DNA from 2 places in the Streptomyces sp. NPDC003284 genome. Region 1 is predicted to be linked to the other one. Evidence: riboswitches for the same ligand, from Rfam matches in the RefSeq annotation. Region 1 holds a riboswitch; the other holds the start of a gene.

The links. Region 1 has a riboswitch for glycine ahead of gcvP (aminomethyl-transferring glycine dehydrogenase). Riboswitches for the same ligand answer to the same signal wherever they lie in the genome.
Region 2: another riboswitch for glycine. It lies ahead of gcvT (glycine cleavage system aminomethyltransferase GcvT); the one in region 1 lies ahead of gcvP (aminomethyl-transferring glycine dehydrogenase).

What each region holds. Positions count from the first base shown of each region.
Region 1 is NZ_JBSFSI010000013.1:5,571-13,634, reverse strand. It holds gene gcvP (aminomethyl-transferring glycine dehydrogenase) at 1-2,425, opposite strand, end outside; glycine riboswitch at 2,602-2,696, opposite strand; gene ACWDYF_RS24930 (PRC-barrel domain-containing protein) at 2,810-3,187, shown strand; partial or broken gene ACWDYF_RS24925 (DNA polymerase IV) at 3,103-4,657, opposite strand; gene ACWDYF_RS24920 (MerR family transcriptional regulator) at 4,772-5,416, opposite strand; gene ACWDYF_RS24915 (bifunctional nuclease family protein) at 5,615-6,088, opposite strand; gene ftsR (transcriptional regulator FtsR) at 6,178-6,915, opposite strand; gene ACWDYF_RS24905 (FHA domain-containing protein) at 6,954-7,910, opposite strand; gene ACWDYF_RS24900 (DUF881 domain-containing protein) at 7,972-8,064, opposite strand, start outside.
Region 2 is NZ_JBSFSI010000027.1:47,411-55,474, forward strand. It holds gene ACWDYF_RS34220 (ABC transporter permease) at 28-1,035, opposite strand; gene ACWDYF_RS34225 (enhanced serine sensitivity protein SseB C-terminal domain-containing protein) at 1,377-2,168, opposite strand; gene ACWDYF_RS34230 (enhanced serine sensitivity protein SseB) at 2,307-3,110, opposite strand; gene ACWDYF_RS34235 (AAA family ATPase) at 3,152-3,850, opposite strand; glycine riboswitch at 4,021-4,121, shown strand; glycine riboswitch at 4,122-4,243, shown strand; gene gcvT (glycine cleavage system aminomethyltransferase GcvT) at 4,284-5,411, shown strand; gene gcvH (glycine cleavage system protein GcvH) at 5,520-5,897, shown strand; gene glyA (serine hydroxymethyltransferase) at 5,915-7,177, shown strand; gene ACWDYF_RS34255 (L-serine ammonia-lyase) at 7,276-8,064, shown strand, end outside.

The DNA of each region.
Region 1 (8,064 bases):
CGGGGCCCGTGTAGAGCACCGGGAAGTGCGGCTCCAGGCGCTTGGCGATGTAGTTGGCGGACAGCACGGCCACCTGCGTGGCGCGCTTGAGTCCCTCGCCGCCCATCAGCCGGACGTACGCCCAGGAGATGGGCAGGATGCCCGCCGAACCCCAGGGCGCGGCGGAGACCGGTCCCACGCCCGTCTCCGGGCCCGCGGCGGGCTGGAGCGGGTGGTTGGGCAGATACGGCGCGAGGTGCGCGCGTACGGCGACCGGGCCGACGCCGGGGCCGCCGCCGCCGTGCGGGATGCAGAACGTCTTGTGCAGGTTAAGGTGGGAGACGTCGCCGCCGAAGTGGCCCGGCTTGGCGAGGCCGACCAGGGCGTTGAGGTTGGCGCCGTCGACGTAGACCTGGCCGCCGGCCTCGTGGACCTGGGCGCAGATGTCGGCGACGTGCTCCTCGAACACACCGTGCGTGGACGGGTAGGTGATCATCAGCACGGCGAGCTGCTCGCGGTGCTGCTCGATCTTGGCGCGCAGGTCGTCGACGTCGACCTCGCCGTCCTCGGCGGTCTTCACCACGACGACCTTCATCCCGGCCATCACCGCGCTGGCGGCGTTGGTGCCGTGCGCGGAGGACGGGATGAGGCAGACGGTGCGCTGCTCGTCGCCGTTGGCGCGGTGGTAGCCGCGCACGGCGAGCAGACCGGCCAGCTCACCCTGCGATCCGGCGTTCGGCTGGAGGGAGACCTTGTCGTAGCCGGTGACCTCGGCGAGCCGGTCCTCCAGCTCGCGGATGAGGGTGAGGTAGCCCTGCGCCTGCTCGGCGGGGACGAAGGGGTGCAGCTGGCCGAACTCGGGCCAGGTGACCGGCTCCATCTCGGTGGTCGCGTTGAGCTTCATGGTGCAGGAGCCCAGCGGGATCATGCCCCGGTCCAGCGCGTAGTCGCGGTCGGCGAGCTTGCGCAGGTAGCGCAGCATCGCCGTCTCGGAGCGGTGCTGGCTGAAGACGGGGTGGGTGAGGTAGGCGTCGGTGCGCAGCAGGTCCTGGGACAGGATCTGGCCGGCGGCGGCGTCCAGCGCGTCGATGTCGCCGGTGGCGCCGAAGGCGGACCACACGGTCCGCAGCTGGGCGCGCGTGGTGGTCTCGTCGCAGGCGATCGAGACGTGGTCGGCGTCGACGAGGCGGAGGTTCACGCCGCCCTCGCGCGCGGCGGCGACGATCTCGGCGGCGCGGCCCTCGGCGCGGACCGTCAGCGTGTCGAAGTACGCCCCGTGGACGACGGTGGCGCCGCCCGTCTTCAGGCCCTCGGCGAGGACGGCGGCGTAGCGGTGGGTGCGCAGCGCTATGTCCTTCAGGCCCTCGGGCCCGTGGTAGACGGCGTACATGCCGGCCATGACGGCGAGCAGCACCTGCGCGGTGCAGATGTTGCTGGTGGCCTTCTCACGGCGGATGTGCTGCTCGCGGGTCTGGAGGGCGAGGCGGTACGCCTTGTTGCCGTCGGCGTCCACGGAGACGCCGACCAGGCGGCCGGGCAGGCTGCGGGCGAACTGCTCGCGCACCGCCATGTAACCGGCGTGCGGTCCGCCGAAGCCCATCGGCACGCCGAAGCGCTGCGTGGTGCCCACGGCGATGTCCGCGCCCAGCTCGCCGGGCGACTTCAGCAGGGTGAGGGCGAGCAGGTCGGCGGCGACGGTGACCAGGGCGCCCAGCGCGTGCGCCTGGTCGATGACGGGCTTGAGGTCGCGGACGGCACCGGAGGCGCCGGGGTACTGGAGGAGGACGCCGTTGATGTCGCGCTCGGCGAGCGCGGCGGGGATGCCGTCGCTCAGGTCGGCGACGACGACCTCGACACCGGCCGGTTCGGCGCGGGTCTCGATGACGGCGATGGTCTGCGGCAGCGTGTCCGCGTCGACCAGGAAGAGACCCTTCTTGTTCTTGCCCATGCGCCGGGACAGCGCCAGCGCCTCGGCGGCGGCGGTGCCCTCGTCGAGCAGGGAGGCGCCGGAGGTCGGCAGACCGGTGAGGTCGGCGACCACGGTCTGGAAGTTCAGCAGCGCCTCCAGGCGGCCCTGCGAGATCTCCGGCTGGTACGGGGTGTACGCCGTGTACCAGGACGGGTTCTCCATGACGTTGCGCAGGATGACCGGCGGGGTGAACGTCCCGTAGTAGCCGAGTCCGATCATCGAGCCGAGGACCTGGTTGCGGTCGGCGAGGGAGCGCAGCTCGGCCAGCACCTCGGCCTCGGTGCGGGCGCCCGGCAGGTCCAGGGTGTCGGCGTTCTTGATCACGTCCGGCACGGCGGCGGCGGTGAGTTCGTCGAGCGAGCCGTAGCCGACCTGCGCGAGCATCTTGGCCCGCGCCTCCTGGTCGGGCCCGATGTGGCGCTGCTCGAAGGGGATGCCCTGTTCGAGCTCGGAGAGCGGAATGCGCTGGGCGGTCATTGCGGAGGCCTCCTGGTCTGACGCGACCTTCGAGGGACACCACGGCGCGGGTGTCCCGACGGCCTCCCCCTCTGTCATCTCAACCTGAGAGCTTCACCGGGCCGTCCGTGGGCGCCCGGCTTTCACCGTCGGTGAGAGCGGACGCCGTCGACATCCGCTCTGCTTTCCAGAGTGACCTCGTCCGTGCGGTACGTGGGCCTGAGAGATTCCGGGGAGGATTTGCTCCTTCGGCGCCTCCGGTGTTGCTGGAGGACTCTCCCGCACGGGGTCAGCAGCCGCTGCCAGGGTACCAGCGGGCCGGGAGCCCGAGCCTTCGAGTGGCCGCCCCGCCGAATGTGCTCTTTTGTAGTGCTTACGGATGAGTTGCGACCATGTGGAGGGACCGTGCTGACCGAGATCGATCCGCGCAACCTGATCGGCCGCAAGGCGTTCGACCGCAACGGCCACAAGATCGGCACGGTGGACGAGGTGTACCTCGACGACGCGACCGGTGTGCCCGAGTGGGCGGCCATACGCACCGGCCTGTTCTCCCGGGACGCCTTCGTGCCCCTGGAGCCCAGCGAACTGGTCGAGGGCGCCCTGCGCGTCCCCTTCGAGCGCGCCCTGATCAAGGAGGCGCCGGACTTCGGCGTCGGCCGCCACCTCTCCCCGGAGCAGGAACTCCAGCTCTACCACCACTACGGCCTCGATGTGACACCTCCGGTCGCTCCCCTGGACCGCGACTTCGGCAAGCTGGCGGGCTCCGGCACGGAGGAGCCCTGAGGCAGGCCGGCCCTGTCCTCTCCTCTCCCCCTTCCCGCGCCGCACTCGTACGCGTACTCATCCGACGCCCAGCGCGGTCCCACCCCCGGGGGTGCCCGCCGTGCCCGCCGGGTCCGTCGATTCCGTCGCGTCCGCCGGTCTTCGCCGTACCAGCGGCAGCGGATCCGCCGGTTCCAGAGCCGGGTCGTCGACGCGGAAGGTCCTGATCCGCCCCGGCGCCGACTGCGGTGTCTCGAAGCGGACCGTGACCCTGCCGACGCCGCTGCCCTGCACCCAGCCGTGTCCGTGCTCGGTGTGCCGCACGTCGTGCCCCGCGGACCAGTGCCGCTCGGCGGGCTCCGCCGGTTCCGGTGCCGGTTCGTCCACGGGCTCCTCAGCGGGGTGCTCCGCGGCCTCTCCGGCCGCCTGGGCGAACAGGTCCTCCTGGGTGTAGTCGGCGAGCCCGGACACGCCCACTCCGAGCAGCCGCACCCCGCCGGTGGTGTCCACCGAGTCCAGCAGCCGGGCGGCGGCCTCCCGCACCACCGCCTGGTCGTCGGTGGGCCCGCGCAGCGTCTCCGACCGGGTCAGCGTGGAGAAGTCGTACCGCCGCACCTTGAGCACGATGGTCCGGCCCGACAGGCCGGCCCCGCGCAGCCGCCCCACACAGCGGTCGGCCAGCCGCTGCACCTCCAGGCCCACCCGCAGCCGGTCGTGGATGTCGATGTCGTAGGTGTCCTCCACCGACACCGACTTCGTCTCCCGCTCGGCGACCACCGGCCGCTCGTCGTGGGCCAGCGCCATCGCGTGCAGCGCGTGCCCGTGCGCCTTGCCCAGCAGGCGCACCAGCTCGTCCTCGCCCGCCTCGGCGAGCTCGTCGACGGTGTGGATCCCGGCCCGGCGCAGATGGTCCCCCGTGGCCGGTCCCACGCCCGGCAGGGTCCGCACCGACAGGGGGCCGAGGAGGGCGCGCTCCGTGCCCGGTTCGATGAGCACGAGACCGTCCGGCTTGGCCCGCTCGGAGGCGATCTTGGCGAGCATCTTGGAGGCGGCCAGGCCGACCGAGCCCGTCAGCCCCGTGACGGCCCGGATGTCGGCCCGCAGCCGCGCCCCCGCCAGCCGGGCGGATTCCTCGTCCGAGGCCGCTCCCCCGGCCTCCAGGTCCACGAACGCCTCGTCCAGGCTCAGCGGCTCCACCAGCGGGGACAGCGCCCGCAGCAGCCCCATCACCTGCTCGCTGATCGACCGGTAGAAGCCGAAGCGCGGCACCAGATACGCGGCGTTCGGCGCCAGGCGGCGCGCCTGGGCCATCGGCATCGCGGAGTGGACGCCGAAGACCCGCGCCTCGTACGACGCGGTGGCCACCACACCGCGCGGGCCGAGGCCGCCCACCACGACCGCCTTCCCGCGCAGGCTCGGCTTGGACGCCTGCTCCGCCTGGGCGAAGAAGGCATCCATGTCGAGATGCAGGATCGTCGGCGCGCTTCTCACATCTCCGATGCTGCACCACGCCACTGACAATGCCCCCGGCGCGGCGCACGACGCGCGCTCAGGCGGCCGTCCGCGACCGGGATCCGGCCTGCCGCCGAGCGGGCCGGCGGGCGGTCAGACCGCCCGGTTGCGGCGCCTGGCCAGCTCGTCCCCGGGGTTGTGGCCCACCAGGGTCTCACCGGTGTCGACACGCTCGCCGTGCAGCTGCGACAGGGCGCTCTCCACATCGCGCCACACCACTCCGACGGCGATGCCGAAGATGCCCTGGCCGCCCTGGAGCAGAGCGTGCACCTCGTCGGGCGAGGTGCACTCGTAGACCGTCGCGCCGTCGCTCATCAGCGTCATGCGCTCCAGGTCGCTGAACCCCTGCCGACGCAGGTGCTGCACGGCGGTCCGGATGTTCTGCAACGAGACACCGGTGTCCAGGAACCTCTTGACGATCTTCAGGACGACGACGTCGCGGAAGCTGTAGAGCCGCTGGGTGCCGGACCCGTGGGCCGGGCGCACGCTCGGTTCGACCAGGCCGGTGCGGGCCCAGTAGTCCAGTTGCCGGTAGGTGATGCCTGCCGCCGCACAGGCCGTCGGGCCTCGGTAGCCGATTTCCTCGGACGCCATGGACGCCGCCCCTTTGCCGCTCGGCACGGCCGCCGGCCGCTGCGGAGCCTGGTCGGCCGCGCTGTCGTGAAGCCGGTACGGACCGCTTCCCCCGACGTCGATCCCGGGGGCACCCCCAGCCGTACCGTCGCCGCTGCTGCTCACGCCGACCTCCGTCCTTGACCTGCCTCCTCGACGGTAGGCAGTCACCACGGGTGCGTCAACGATCGCCACACTCGGCACGCCGAGTGATAATCACCCTAAGAGTGGTTTCCCGTGCCCCACCGCGGGGAAAGGCTAGCCGAATGCCCTCGTGAGGGGCTCAAGGGCACCCTGGCCGGCCGTCGGCATATGCGGGTGTTCTCACTGGCTGCTGGTGCCGAAGTCCTCCGGCGAGATCTGGTCGAGGAACTCGCGGAATTTCTCCACCTCGTCCTCCTGCTCGTCCGGGATCGCGATGCCCGCGTCGTCGAGCACCGTGTCGCTGCCGTAGATCGGCGTACCGGTGCGCAGCGCGAGCGCTATGGCGTCGGACGGGCGGGCACTCACCTCCACTCCGCTGGCGAAGACCAGCTCGGCGTAGAAGACACCCTCGCGCAGATCCGTGATGCGTACTTCCGTCAGCTCCTGGCCCACGGCTTCCAGCACGTCCTTGAACAGATCGTGGGTCAGCGGACGCGCGGGGGCCATGCCCTGCTGCGCGAAGGCGATCGCCGTCGCCTCCCCGGGTCCGATCCAGATAGGGAGGTAGCGGTCGCCTCCCACTTCACGCAGGAGCACGATCGGTTGGTTGGAGGGCATTTCGACCCGGACACCTACGACATCGAGCTCGTTCACACAGCAACCCTAGGCCGTGCCCGGGACGTTTGGGTAGTCGGGCCGGAAACGGAAGGCCGATCCGGCCGCCGGACGGCCGCCCGGGACCCTCAGGGCAGCCGCACCCCGAGCGCGGTCTGCACCAGCGCCGAGTGCAGCCTGACCGTGAGCGCGGCCAGCTCCTTCGCACGGTCCTCGGCGTGCACCCTGGTCTGTGGGTTGCGGTGCCGTCTGAGCGGGGCCACCACCTGGTCGACGAGCCCGGCCTCCCGGTCCGCCGCGGCCTTCATGACCCGCAGATGACGGGGTTCGATGCCGAAGCGCCCCAGCTCACGGATGAGCGAGGCGACAGTGACGGTCTCGGCGTCGTAGCTGCCGTCCTCCAGTGGGGTGACGAGCCCGTAGGACTCCCACTCCTGGAGGTCCCGTTCCTCGATCTCCGCGGCGGCCAGCAGCCCGGCCCGGCCGATCCGGGGCGCCGCCGGTGCCTCGGTCCGCCGCAGGACCGCCTCACCGCCGCGCTGCCGGCCGAGCACCGGCAACTGCACCGCCTCGCCCCGCTCCACCGCGTCCAGATACTCGCGGATCACCTTCAGCGGCAGATAGTGGTCCCGCTGCATCCGCAGGACCCGGGCGAGGCGCTCGACGTCGTCCGCGCTGAACTTGCGGTACCCCGAGGGGGTGCGCCGGGGCTCCACCAGGCCCTCCGCCTCCAGGAAGCGGATCTTGGAGATGGTGACCTCGGGGAACTCCTCGCGCAGCGCGTTCAGCACCGTGCCGATGCTCATCAGCCCACTGTCCGCGGCGGTGGTGCCGTGCCCGGCACCACCGCTCGGTGTATGAAGCATGGACCTTCCCTGGGTTCCCCGGACGGCGTCCGGGGAGGTCAGTAGCCCTGCCGGCTCGAGTAGAAGACCAGCCGGTACTTGCCGATCTGCACCTCGTCGCCGTTGGACAACGGGACCTCGTCGATCCGCTCCCGGTTCACATACGTGCCGTTCAGGCTGCCGACGTCGGCCACCGTGAACGAGCCGTCCTGGACGCGGCGGAACTCCACATGGCGACGCGAGACCGTCACGTCGTCGAGGAAGATGTCGCTCTGCGGATGGCGGCCGGCCGTGGTCAGCTCGCCGTCCAGGAGGAAGCGGCTGCCCGAGTTCGGACCGCGGCGCACCACCAGCAGGGCGGAGCCGAGCGGCAGCGCGTCGACGGCGGCCTGCGCCTCGGGCGAGAGCATCGGCGTCTGGCCGGTGGCCTCCGCGTCGTAGGCCTCCAGACCGGAGATGGAGATCGTGGACGTCGTCTCCGACGCACGCTCCGGCACCACCCCGGGCCTCAGCGGCGCGCCGCAGTTGGAACAGAAGCGGCTGTTCTCCGCATTGCGGTTACCGCACCTCGTACACACCAGGGCCGACATGGACGGATCCTCCTGCCGCGGCTGCCCCGCCGGGGAATGGGACGCGTACGGGTCGGCGGCAAACCCTCCACCCGCACCTGAGGTTGACGGTTGGCCGAAACCTATGCCGCCGGCCTGGGCAGGGTCAACCGACGGCGCGCCGTGGCCGCCGGAAAAGTCACCGCCCTGACCGGCGACCTGGTCCCTGAACAGCGGGCGCTGGCCCTCCGCCGCGCCGGGCTGTGCGCGATGGCGGGCGGTCGCGTTCTCGCCACCCTCTCGCGCGCTCTTGCCGAACAACTTCGCAAACAACTTCACGGGCGATTCCCCTTGACCGAAACAGACCCGCCCGTGGGGCAGGACGAACCCTGACGTCGTACACCGGTCGACCCGGACATCCTCACAACGTCCGTATCCACCAGACAGTTTCCACCACGCACCACCCAATCGGTGCGCCGACCCCCCGCAACCTCATGCCCCTGCCGGACGACGGCCATGCACCCCCGGTTCACTGCGAGGACGACCGAGCGTAGTCAGGCAGCTTCGCTGCTCGCAAGGCGTCCACGACGATCTTGTCCGAACGCTCGACGGACACGGTGGC
Region 2 (8,064 bases), on a different contig from region 1:
CGCCACGGGTCGCTTGGATACGGCGGTTCAGCGGGAGCCCTTGGGATCCAGCGCGTCCCGCACGCCGTCGCCGAAGAGGTTGAAGGCGAGGACGGTGATGAAGATCGCCACGCCGGGGATCACCATGTACATGGGGTCCGAGTCGTAGTAATCGATCGCGCTCGACAGCATCTGTCCCCAGGAGGCCGTCGGAGGCTTGACGCCCACGCCCAGGAAGCTGAGGGCCGCCTCGGTGAGGATGTTCGTCGGGATCATCATCGTCGTGTACACGATGATGGGGGCGACGAGGTTGGGCAGCAGCTCCTTGAACAGGATGTAGAACCGCCCGGCACCCAGCGAGCGCGCCGCCTCGACGTACTCGCGCTCCCGGAGCGAGAGCGTCTGGCCGCGCACCACCCGGCCGATGTAGGGCCAGCCGAAGAAGCCGATGACCAGCACCATCACGAACACGCGCACACTCGACCCGGTCAGCCCCAGCATGTCGTTCGGCATGACCGAGACCAGCGCGATGATGAAGAGCAGCTGCGGGAAGGCCAGCAGGCCGTCCATGACCCGGCTGACGACGGCGTCCACCCAGCCGCCGAAGAAGCCGGCCAGGATGCCGAGGACCGTGCCGAGCACGACGGCGACCAGCGCGGACAGGAAGCCGACCAGGAGCGAGATCTGCGCGCCGTAGAGGATGCGGGCGAAGATGTCGCGGCCGTTGACCGGCTCGACACCCAGCAGATGGTCGCCGCTGATGCCGCCGAGGGAGCCCGTGGGCGTACCGAACAGCGGGTCGATCAGGTTCTCGTGGTAGAGGTCCGGGTCCTGCCCGATCAGCTTGGCGAGCGCGGGTGCGAGCACCGCGACCACGATGAGCAGGAGCACGACGACGCCGCCCGTCAGGGCGAGCTTGTCCCGCTTCAGGCGCTCCCAGGCGATCCGCCCCAGGGACCGGCCCTGGACGGCCTTGGCGCCCGGGGCGGCCACCGCCGCCTCGTCGGCCGCGCTCGGGGCCGCTTCGGCGGTCGGCTCGTGCAATGGTGCCGTCATTAGGCAGGGACCCCTCTCAACCGGCGGTAGCCGGCCCGCACTTGCCGCTGTGGCGGCATCGTCAGTCCGTCGTACACAGAGGCGAACGCCCCTTGTTGCGGGAGTCTTCAACGGGCGGGCGATCTGTTGCCAGACTTGACGGTGAAAGGATGCGCAAACGTGATGCGGGTAGGGGGGTTCCGTTATCCGGACGCTGGGTAACGGGGGGCGGACGCGGGCCAGTTGGCGTTTTCCTCCGCAGAACCGGACCTTCCGACCTCATCTACGCGCGAAGAGGATCACAGGGCGTGTCGGCCGGTCGGGGCGGTACGCGTGGTTCCGGTTCCGGTCGCCGCTCCGGATCAGTGTCCGCCGGCCGGCGGGTAGCCGTAGCCGCCCGCGGCGGCCTGCCCGGCGCCGCCGTGCGCCTCGCGGTCGTAGAAGGGCCGCGCGTTGGCGCGCAGCCACATCACCACCGGGTCGTACTCGTCGGACATCACCACGGTCGAGACCGGCAGCCCGTCCGGGACGGCCGCCATGGACTGCTGCATCATCGAGCGCACCGAGTCGACGGCGGCCGGCGAGGTGTCGTAGACGTCCAGGCCGATGGCCAGATACGGGGACCCGACGGCGGGCTGCACCCAGGTGCGGCGCAGCGAGCGCAGCGCGGGCGTGTGGTGGGCGGTCTGGGTGAGCAGCGCGTAGAACTGCGGGATCTCCAGGGCCGGTTCGGACAGTCTGAGCGGTCCGGCGGGCTGGCGGTCCAGGCCGGAGGCGATCCGGCGCAGATCCAGCCAGGGGATGCCGACGCCGCCGCCCGGGGCGTGCGGATTGAGCCAGAGGCCGAAGTGGTCGGGGTAGAGGGTGCGGGCGACGTCCAGCCCGTCCACCACCTCGTAGGAGCGCATCCAGCCGCTGGCCGACAGTTCCTGGGCGGAGGTGACGCAGGGCGCGTAGCCGTGGCCGCCGACCTCCATGTGGCCGTACTGGGCGTCGGGGGCACCGGCCTGGCCGTGCCAGAGCAGCATCCAGACCTGGCCGGTGGACGGGGTCGCGAGGGTGCGCAGCAGCGCTTCGTAGGCGTCGTACCGCCCGGGTGTCACCTGGCGGAGCATCTGCTCGACATGCCCGGCCGCGGTGTCGCTGGCGCTCACCATTTACCGCCCCTCCGTGTTGCCCTCGACCGGGCTGTGCGTCCAGCTTAAAGCCGCCCGGCGGCCCGGTCCGTGCCGCGGTCGCGCGCGCGGGCGGCGCCGGTCCGTGCCGCCGGCGTCCGCGCGCCCCCCGCCGTCTCAGTGTCCGTGCCCGTAGAAGGGCCTGACCTTCTCCCGCAGCCATACGGCCACCGGGTCGTCCGTGATGTCCAGCAGGACCAGGTTCACCGGCCAGGCCGGGGGCGCCGCCGCCAGGGCGCGGCCCAGGGCGTCGAGCGGGCGGGCGCGCGCCTCGTCGTCCGCCGAGGTCAGCTCGACGCCGACGAACAGGACCGGGTCGGCGGTCTCGACGGCGGCCAGGCAGCGGCGGGCGGTGCGCACCACGCCGGTGGCGTCGAACTCGGCGGAGGCGGCGGACAGGAAGTCCACCGGGTCGTCCTGCCAGTCGGGTTCGTAGAGCCGGACCCGGCCGCCGGCGGCGGGGCCGTCCAGCGCGGTGCGCCCGGCCCGGCACAGTGCGGCCACGGCGGGCGGCGGCAGCGGCATTCCGGCCACGCCGTCCGGGTTGAGCGCGATGCCGACCTGGGCGGGCAGCCCGCGGGCGAACTCCACGGCGGGCGCGACGGTGTACGCCATGTGCGCGCCGACGACGTGGCGGAACTGCTCCTCGGAGCTGAAGACCGGTACGTACGCCTGGCCGTCGATCTCCAGCGTGGGCAGGTCGAGCGGGCCGCTGTCCGGGCCGCCGCCGTTCGGCAGCGGCACCCACAGGAAGCTGCGGCCGAGCACCTCGATGACGCGGCCGCCGGCCGTGGGGATGCCGAGGGCCGCGGAGAGCACCTCCTCCAGCTCGTTGCCGGGCCACCCGCCGTGCGGGTGGGGGTGTGCCTGTGCCGGGAAGTCCCCCGGAATGTCCGCGGAGAAGTCCGCCGGGAAGTCCATCTGCCTACCGCCTGCCGGAAACCACTGGTGTGACCGGAAGGTTATCGGGTGCCGGGGCCGGGCCGGCCGGTGAAGGCGATCCGGCGCAGCCCGGCCGCCGCCGCGCGGTCCAGCAGCACCGCCGAGGCGCAGCCCTCGGGCAGCTCGCCGCGCTCCACCGCGGCCAGCAGCCGGGCGACGGACCTGCGGTGGCGGCCGAAGGCGTAGCGCGAGACCCGGCGGCCGCGCTCGCGCTGGCCGGTGAGCGCCGCCTCGGGGGCGACGTCCAGCAGGACCAGGTGGAGGGCGCCGCCGCGGCGGCGGGCGGCGCGGGCCAGCCAGCCGCGCACCCAGCGCTGGGTGCCGCAGTCGTGGACCACGACGCCCTCGCCGCCGCGCAGGGCGCGGCGCAGCGCGGCGTAGTGGGCGAGGCGGACCAGGGGGCGGTAGAGCGCGTAGGGCAGGCGGTGCGCCAGACGGGCGTCCCAGCGGTCGCGGGTGTCCTGCGAGTCGATGCGGGGGCCGGGCGCGGCGCGGCGCATCAGCGTGGACTTGCCGCCGCCGGGCAGTCCGGTGACCACGACCACGTCGCCCGGTCCGAAGAGCAGGGCGTGCGGGGCGCGGCCGGGGCGCTCGCGCAGGTCGCGGACGACGGGGGCCGGGGGCCCGTCGCACCGCTCGCGGGCCGGGGCCCCCGGCTGTCCCGGCAGGGCGGGCGCCCGGGTGATCACGTACGCCGGCGCGGTCCTGTTCACCGTCATCGTCCTCCCCGGGGCGGTGACGGTTCACCTTCCCCTTGAGTGTAAAGAGAAGGTAATGGACGGTGTCTGCCGTTTCCGTGCGCGTTCTGCCACAGCACGGTTACAGATCCGGCCTGCCGTGAAGTGTCCGGGCATGCAATGATGTGCGCGCCAACTGCATACCGGCCGTTTGAATCCGCGCGGGAGAGTCCCCGGCAGCGTGTCTGCCCGGGGCGCCGAAGGAGCAAGTCCCTCCCTTGAATCTCTCAGGCACCGTTACCGCGCGGGCGAGGCACATCTGAAAAGCGGGCCGCCCGCCCTGCCGCGGCGGCCCCACCCAAGGTGCAAGCCGTGTCCGTCCGTCCTCGGGCGGTCATGGCGAACCTCTCAGGTTCCGATGACAGATGGGGAGGACACGCCCCGTCCTCGCCCGCCATGCCTGGGAGACCGACCGATGAGCAGTTCCGTGTCCCGTCCGCTCCGTCACACCGCCCTCGACGCGGTGCACCGCTCGCTCGGTGCCACGATGACCGACTTCGCCGGCTGGGACATGCCGCTGCGCTACGGCTCCGAGCGCGACGAGCATGTCGCCGTGCGCACCCGGGCCGGTCTGTTCGACCTGTCCCACATGGGCGAGATCACCGTGACCGGCCCCCAGGCCGCCGCCCTGCTGAACTTCGCGCTGGTCGGCAACATCGCCTCGGTCGGCGTCGGCCGCGCCCGCTACACCATGATCTGCCGCGCGGACGGCGGCATCCTGGACGACCTGATCGTCTACCGGCTCGCCGACACCGAGTACATGGTGGTGGCCAACGCCTCCAACGCCCAGGTGGTGCTGGACTCGCTCACCGAGCGGGCGGCGGGCTTCGACGCCGAGGTCCGCGACGACCGGGACGCCTACGCGCTGCTCGCGATCCAGGGCCCGGAGTCCTCCGGCATCCTGAAGTCTCTCACCGACGCCGACCTGGACGGCCTGAAGTACTACGCGGGTCTGCCCGGCACGGTCGCCGGGGTGCCCGCGCTGATCGCGCGCACCGGCTACACCGGCGAGGACGGCTTCGAGCTGTTCGTGAAGCCGGAGCACGCCGTGGAGCTGTGGCAGGCGCTGACCGAGGCCGGCGCGGGCGCGGGCCTGGTGGCCTGCGGTCTGTCCTGCCGCGACACGCTGCGCCTGGAGGCGGGCATGCCGCTGTACGGGCACGAGCTGACCACCGCCCTGACCCCGTTCGACGCGGGTCTGGGCCGGGTGGTGAAGTTCGAGAAGGAGGGCGACTTCGTCGGCCGCGAGGCGCTGCTGGCCGCCGCCGGGCGCGCCGAGCAGGCCCCGCCGCGCGTCCTGGTCGGGCTGGTCGCCGAGGGCCGCCGGGTGCCGCGCGCCGGGTACTCCGTGGTGTCCGGCGGCGAGGTGATCGGCGAGGTCACCTCCGGCGCCCCCTCCCCCACCCTGGGCAAGCCGATCGCCATGGCCTACGTCGACGCCGCGCACGCCGCGCCGGGCACGGCCGGGGTCGGCGTGGACATCCGGGGCAGCCACGAGCCGTTCGAGGTCGTGGCGCTGCCCTTCTACAAGCGGCAGAAGTGACACCGTCGAGCCACGGCCGACGGTGATCCGGGTCACCCGACCCGCCTCACGCATGCCCGCGCACTCCCTCATTCACCACCACTGACCCGCGTACAGGAGAATTCAGGCATGAACAACCCCCAGCAGCTGCGCTACAGCAAGGAGCACGAGTGGCTGTCGCCCGCCGAGGACGGCGTCGCGACGGTCGGCATCACGGAGTTCGCGGCCAACGCGCTCGGCGATGTCGTCTACGCCGACCTCCCGGCGGTGGGCACCACCGTGACCGCGGGCGAGACCTGCGGCGAACTGGAGTCGACCAAGTCGGTCTCCGACCTGTACTCCCCGGTCAGCGGTGAGATCACCGAGGCCAACCAGGACGTGGTGGACGACCCGTCGCTGGTGAACTCCGCCCCCTTCGAGGGCGGCTGGCTGTTCAAGGTCCGCCTCTCGGAGGAGCCGGCCGACCTGCTCTCCGCCGACGAGTACACCGCGCAGAACGCCGGCTGAGGGGCGGAGGGACACCGATGAGCGTTCTCGACACCCCCCTGCACGAGCTGGACCCGGACGTGGCCGCCGCGGTCGACGCGGAGCTGCGCCGCCAGCAGTCCACGCTGGAGATGATCGCCTCGGAGAACTTCGCTCCGGTCGCGGTCATGGAGGCGCAGGGCTCGGTCCTCACCAACAAGTACGCCGAGGGCTACCCGGGCCGCCGCTACTACGGCGGCTGCGAGCACGTCGACGTGGTCGAGCAGATCGCGATCGACCGGGTCAAGGCGCTGTTCGGCGCCGAGCACGCCAACGTGCAGCCGCACTCGGGCGCCCAGGCCAACGCGGCGGCGATGTTCGCGCTGCTCAAGCCGGGCGACACGATCATGGGTCTGAACCTCGCGCACGGCGGGCACCTGACCCACGGCATGAAGATCAACTTCTCCGGCAAGCTCTACGACGTCGTCGCCTACCACGTGGGCGAGGACGGCCAGGTCGACATGGCCGAGGTGGAGAAGCTGGCCAAGGAGTCCAAGCCGAAGCTGATCGTGGCCGGCTGGTCGGCGTACCCGCGGCAGCTGGACTTCGCCGCGTTCCGCCGGATCGCGGACGAGGTCGGCGCGTATCTGATGGTCGACATGGCGCACTTCGCCGGTCTGGTCGCGGCGGGCCTGCACCCCAACCCGGTGCCGCACGCCCATGTGGTGACCACCACCACCCACAAGACGCTGGGCGGCCCGCGCGGCGGTGTGATCCTCTCCACGGCCGAACTCGCCAAGAAGATCAACTCCGCGGTCTTCCCCGGTCAGCAGGGTGGCCCGCTGGAGCATGTGATCGCCGCGAAGGCCGTGGCCTTCAAGGTCGCCGCGGGCGAGGACTTCAAGGAGCGCCAGCGGCGTACCCTGGAGGGCGCCCGGATCCTGGCCGAGCGCCTGGTCCAGGAGGACGCCAGGGCGGTGGGCGTGGACGTGCTGTCCGGCGGCACCGACGTGCACCTGGTCCTGGTGGACCTGCGCCACTCGGAGCTGGACGGCCAGCAGGCCGAGGACCGCCTCCACGAGGTCGGGATCACCGTCAACCGCAACGCGGTCCCGAACGACCCGCGGCCGCCGATGGTCACCTCCGGCCTCCGGATCGGCACCCCGGCCCTGGCGACCCGCGGCTTCACGGCCGAGGACTTCACCGAGGTCGCGGACGTGATCGCCGAGGCGCTGAAGCCGTCCTACGACGCCGAGGCGCTCAAGGCCCGGGTGAAGGCCCTGGCCGACAAGCACCCGCTGTACCCGGGTCTGGACAAGTAAGACACCCCGAGGGGCACCGCGCACCGGCCGGCGACCCCGGCCCGGCACCGCGCGGTGCCCCGCCCCTCGCACCACCCCCCGCATTGAGGAGTCCCCCCGTGGCCATCTCGGTCTTCGACCTGTTCTCGATCGGCATCGGCCCGTCCAGCTCCCACACGGTCGGCCCGATGCGCGCGGCCCGCATGTTCGCCCGCCGACTGCGGAGCGAGGGGGTCCTGGAGCCGGTCGCCTCGCTGCGCGCGGAGCTGTACGGCTCCCTCGGCGCCACCGGCCACGGCCACGGCACCCCCAAGGCGGTGCTGCTCGGCCTGGAGGGCGACTCGCCGCGCACGGTGGACGTGGAGACCGCCGACGACCGGGTCGCGCGGATCAAGGAGTCCGGCCGGCTGAACGTGCTCGGCGAGCACGAGATCGCGTTCTCCTTCGACGACGACATGGTCCTGCACCGCCGCAAGGCCCTCCCCTACCACGCCAACGGCATGACCCTGTGGGCGTACGACGCCTCGGGCGCCGAGCTGCTCACCAAGACGTACTACTCGGTGGGCGGCGGCTTCGTCGTGGACGAGGACGCGGTGGGCGCCGACCGCATCAAGCTGGACGACACGGTCCTGAAGTACCCCTTCCGCACGGGCGACGAGCTGCTGCGCCTGACCCGCGAGACCGGTCTGTCGATCTCCGCGCTGATGCTGGAGAACGAGCGGGCCTGGCGCACCGAGGACGAGATCCGCACCGGCCTGCTGGAGATATGGCGGGTGATGCAGGCGTGCGTGACGCGCGGCATGAGCCGCGAGGGCATCCTGCCCGGCGGCCTGAAGGTGCGCCGCCGCGCGGCCGTCACCGCCCGCCAGCTCCGGGCCGAGGGCGACCCGGCCGCCCGCGCCATGGAG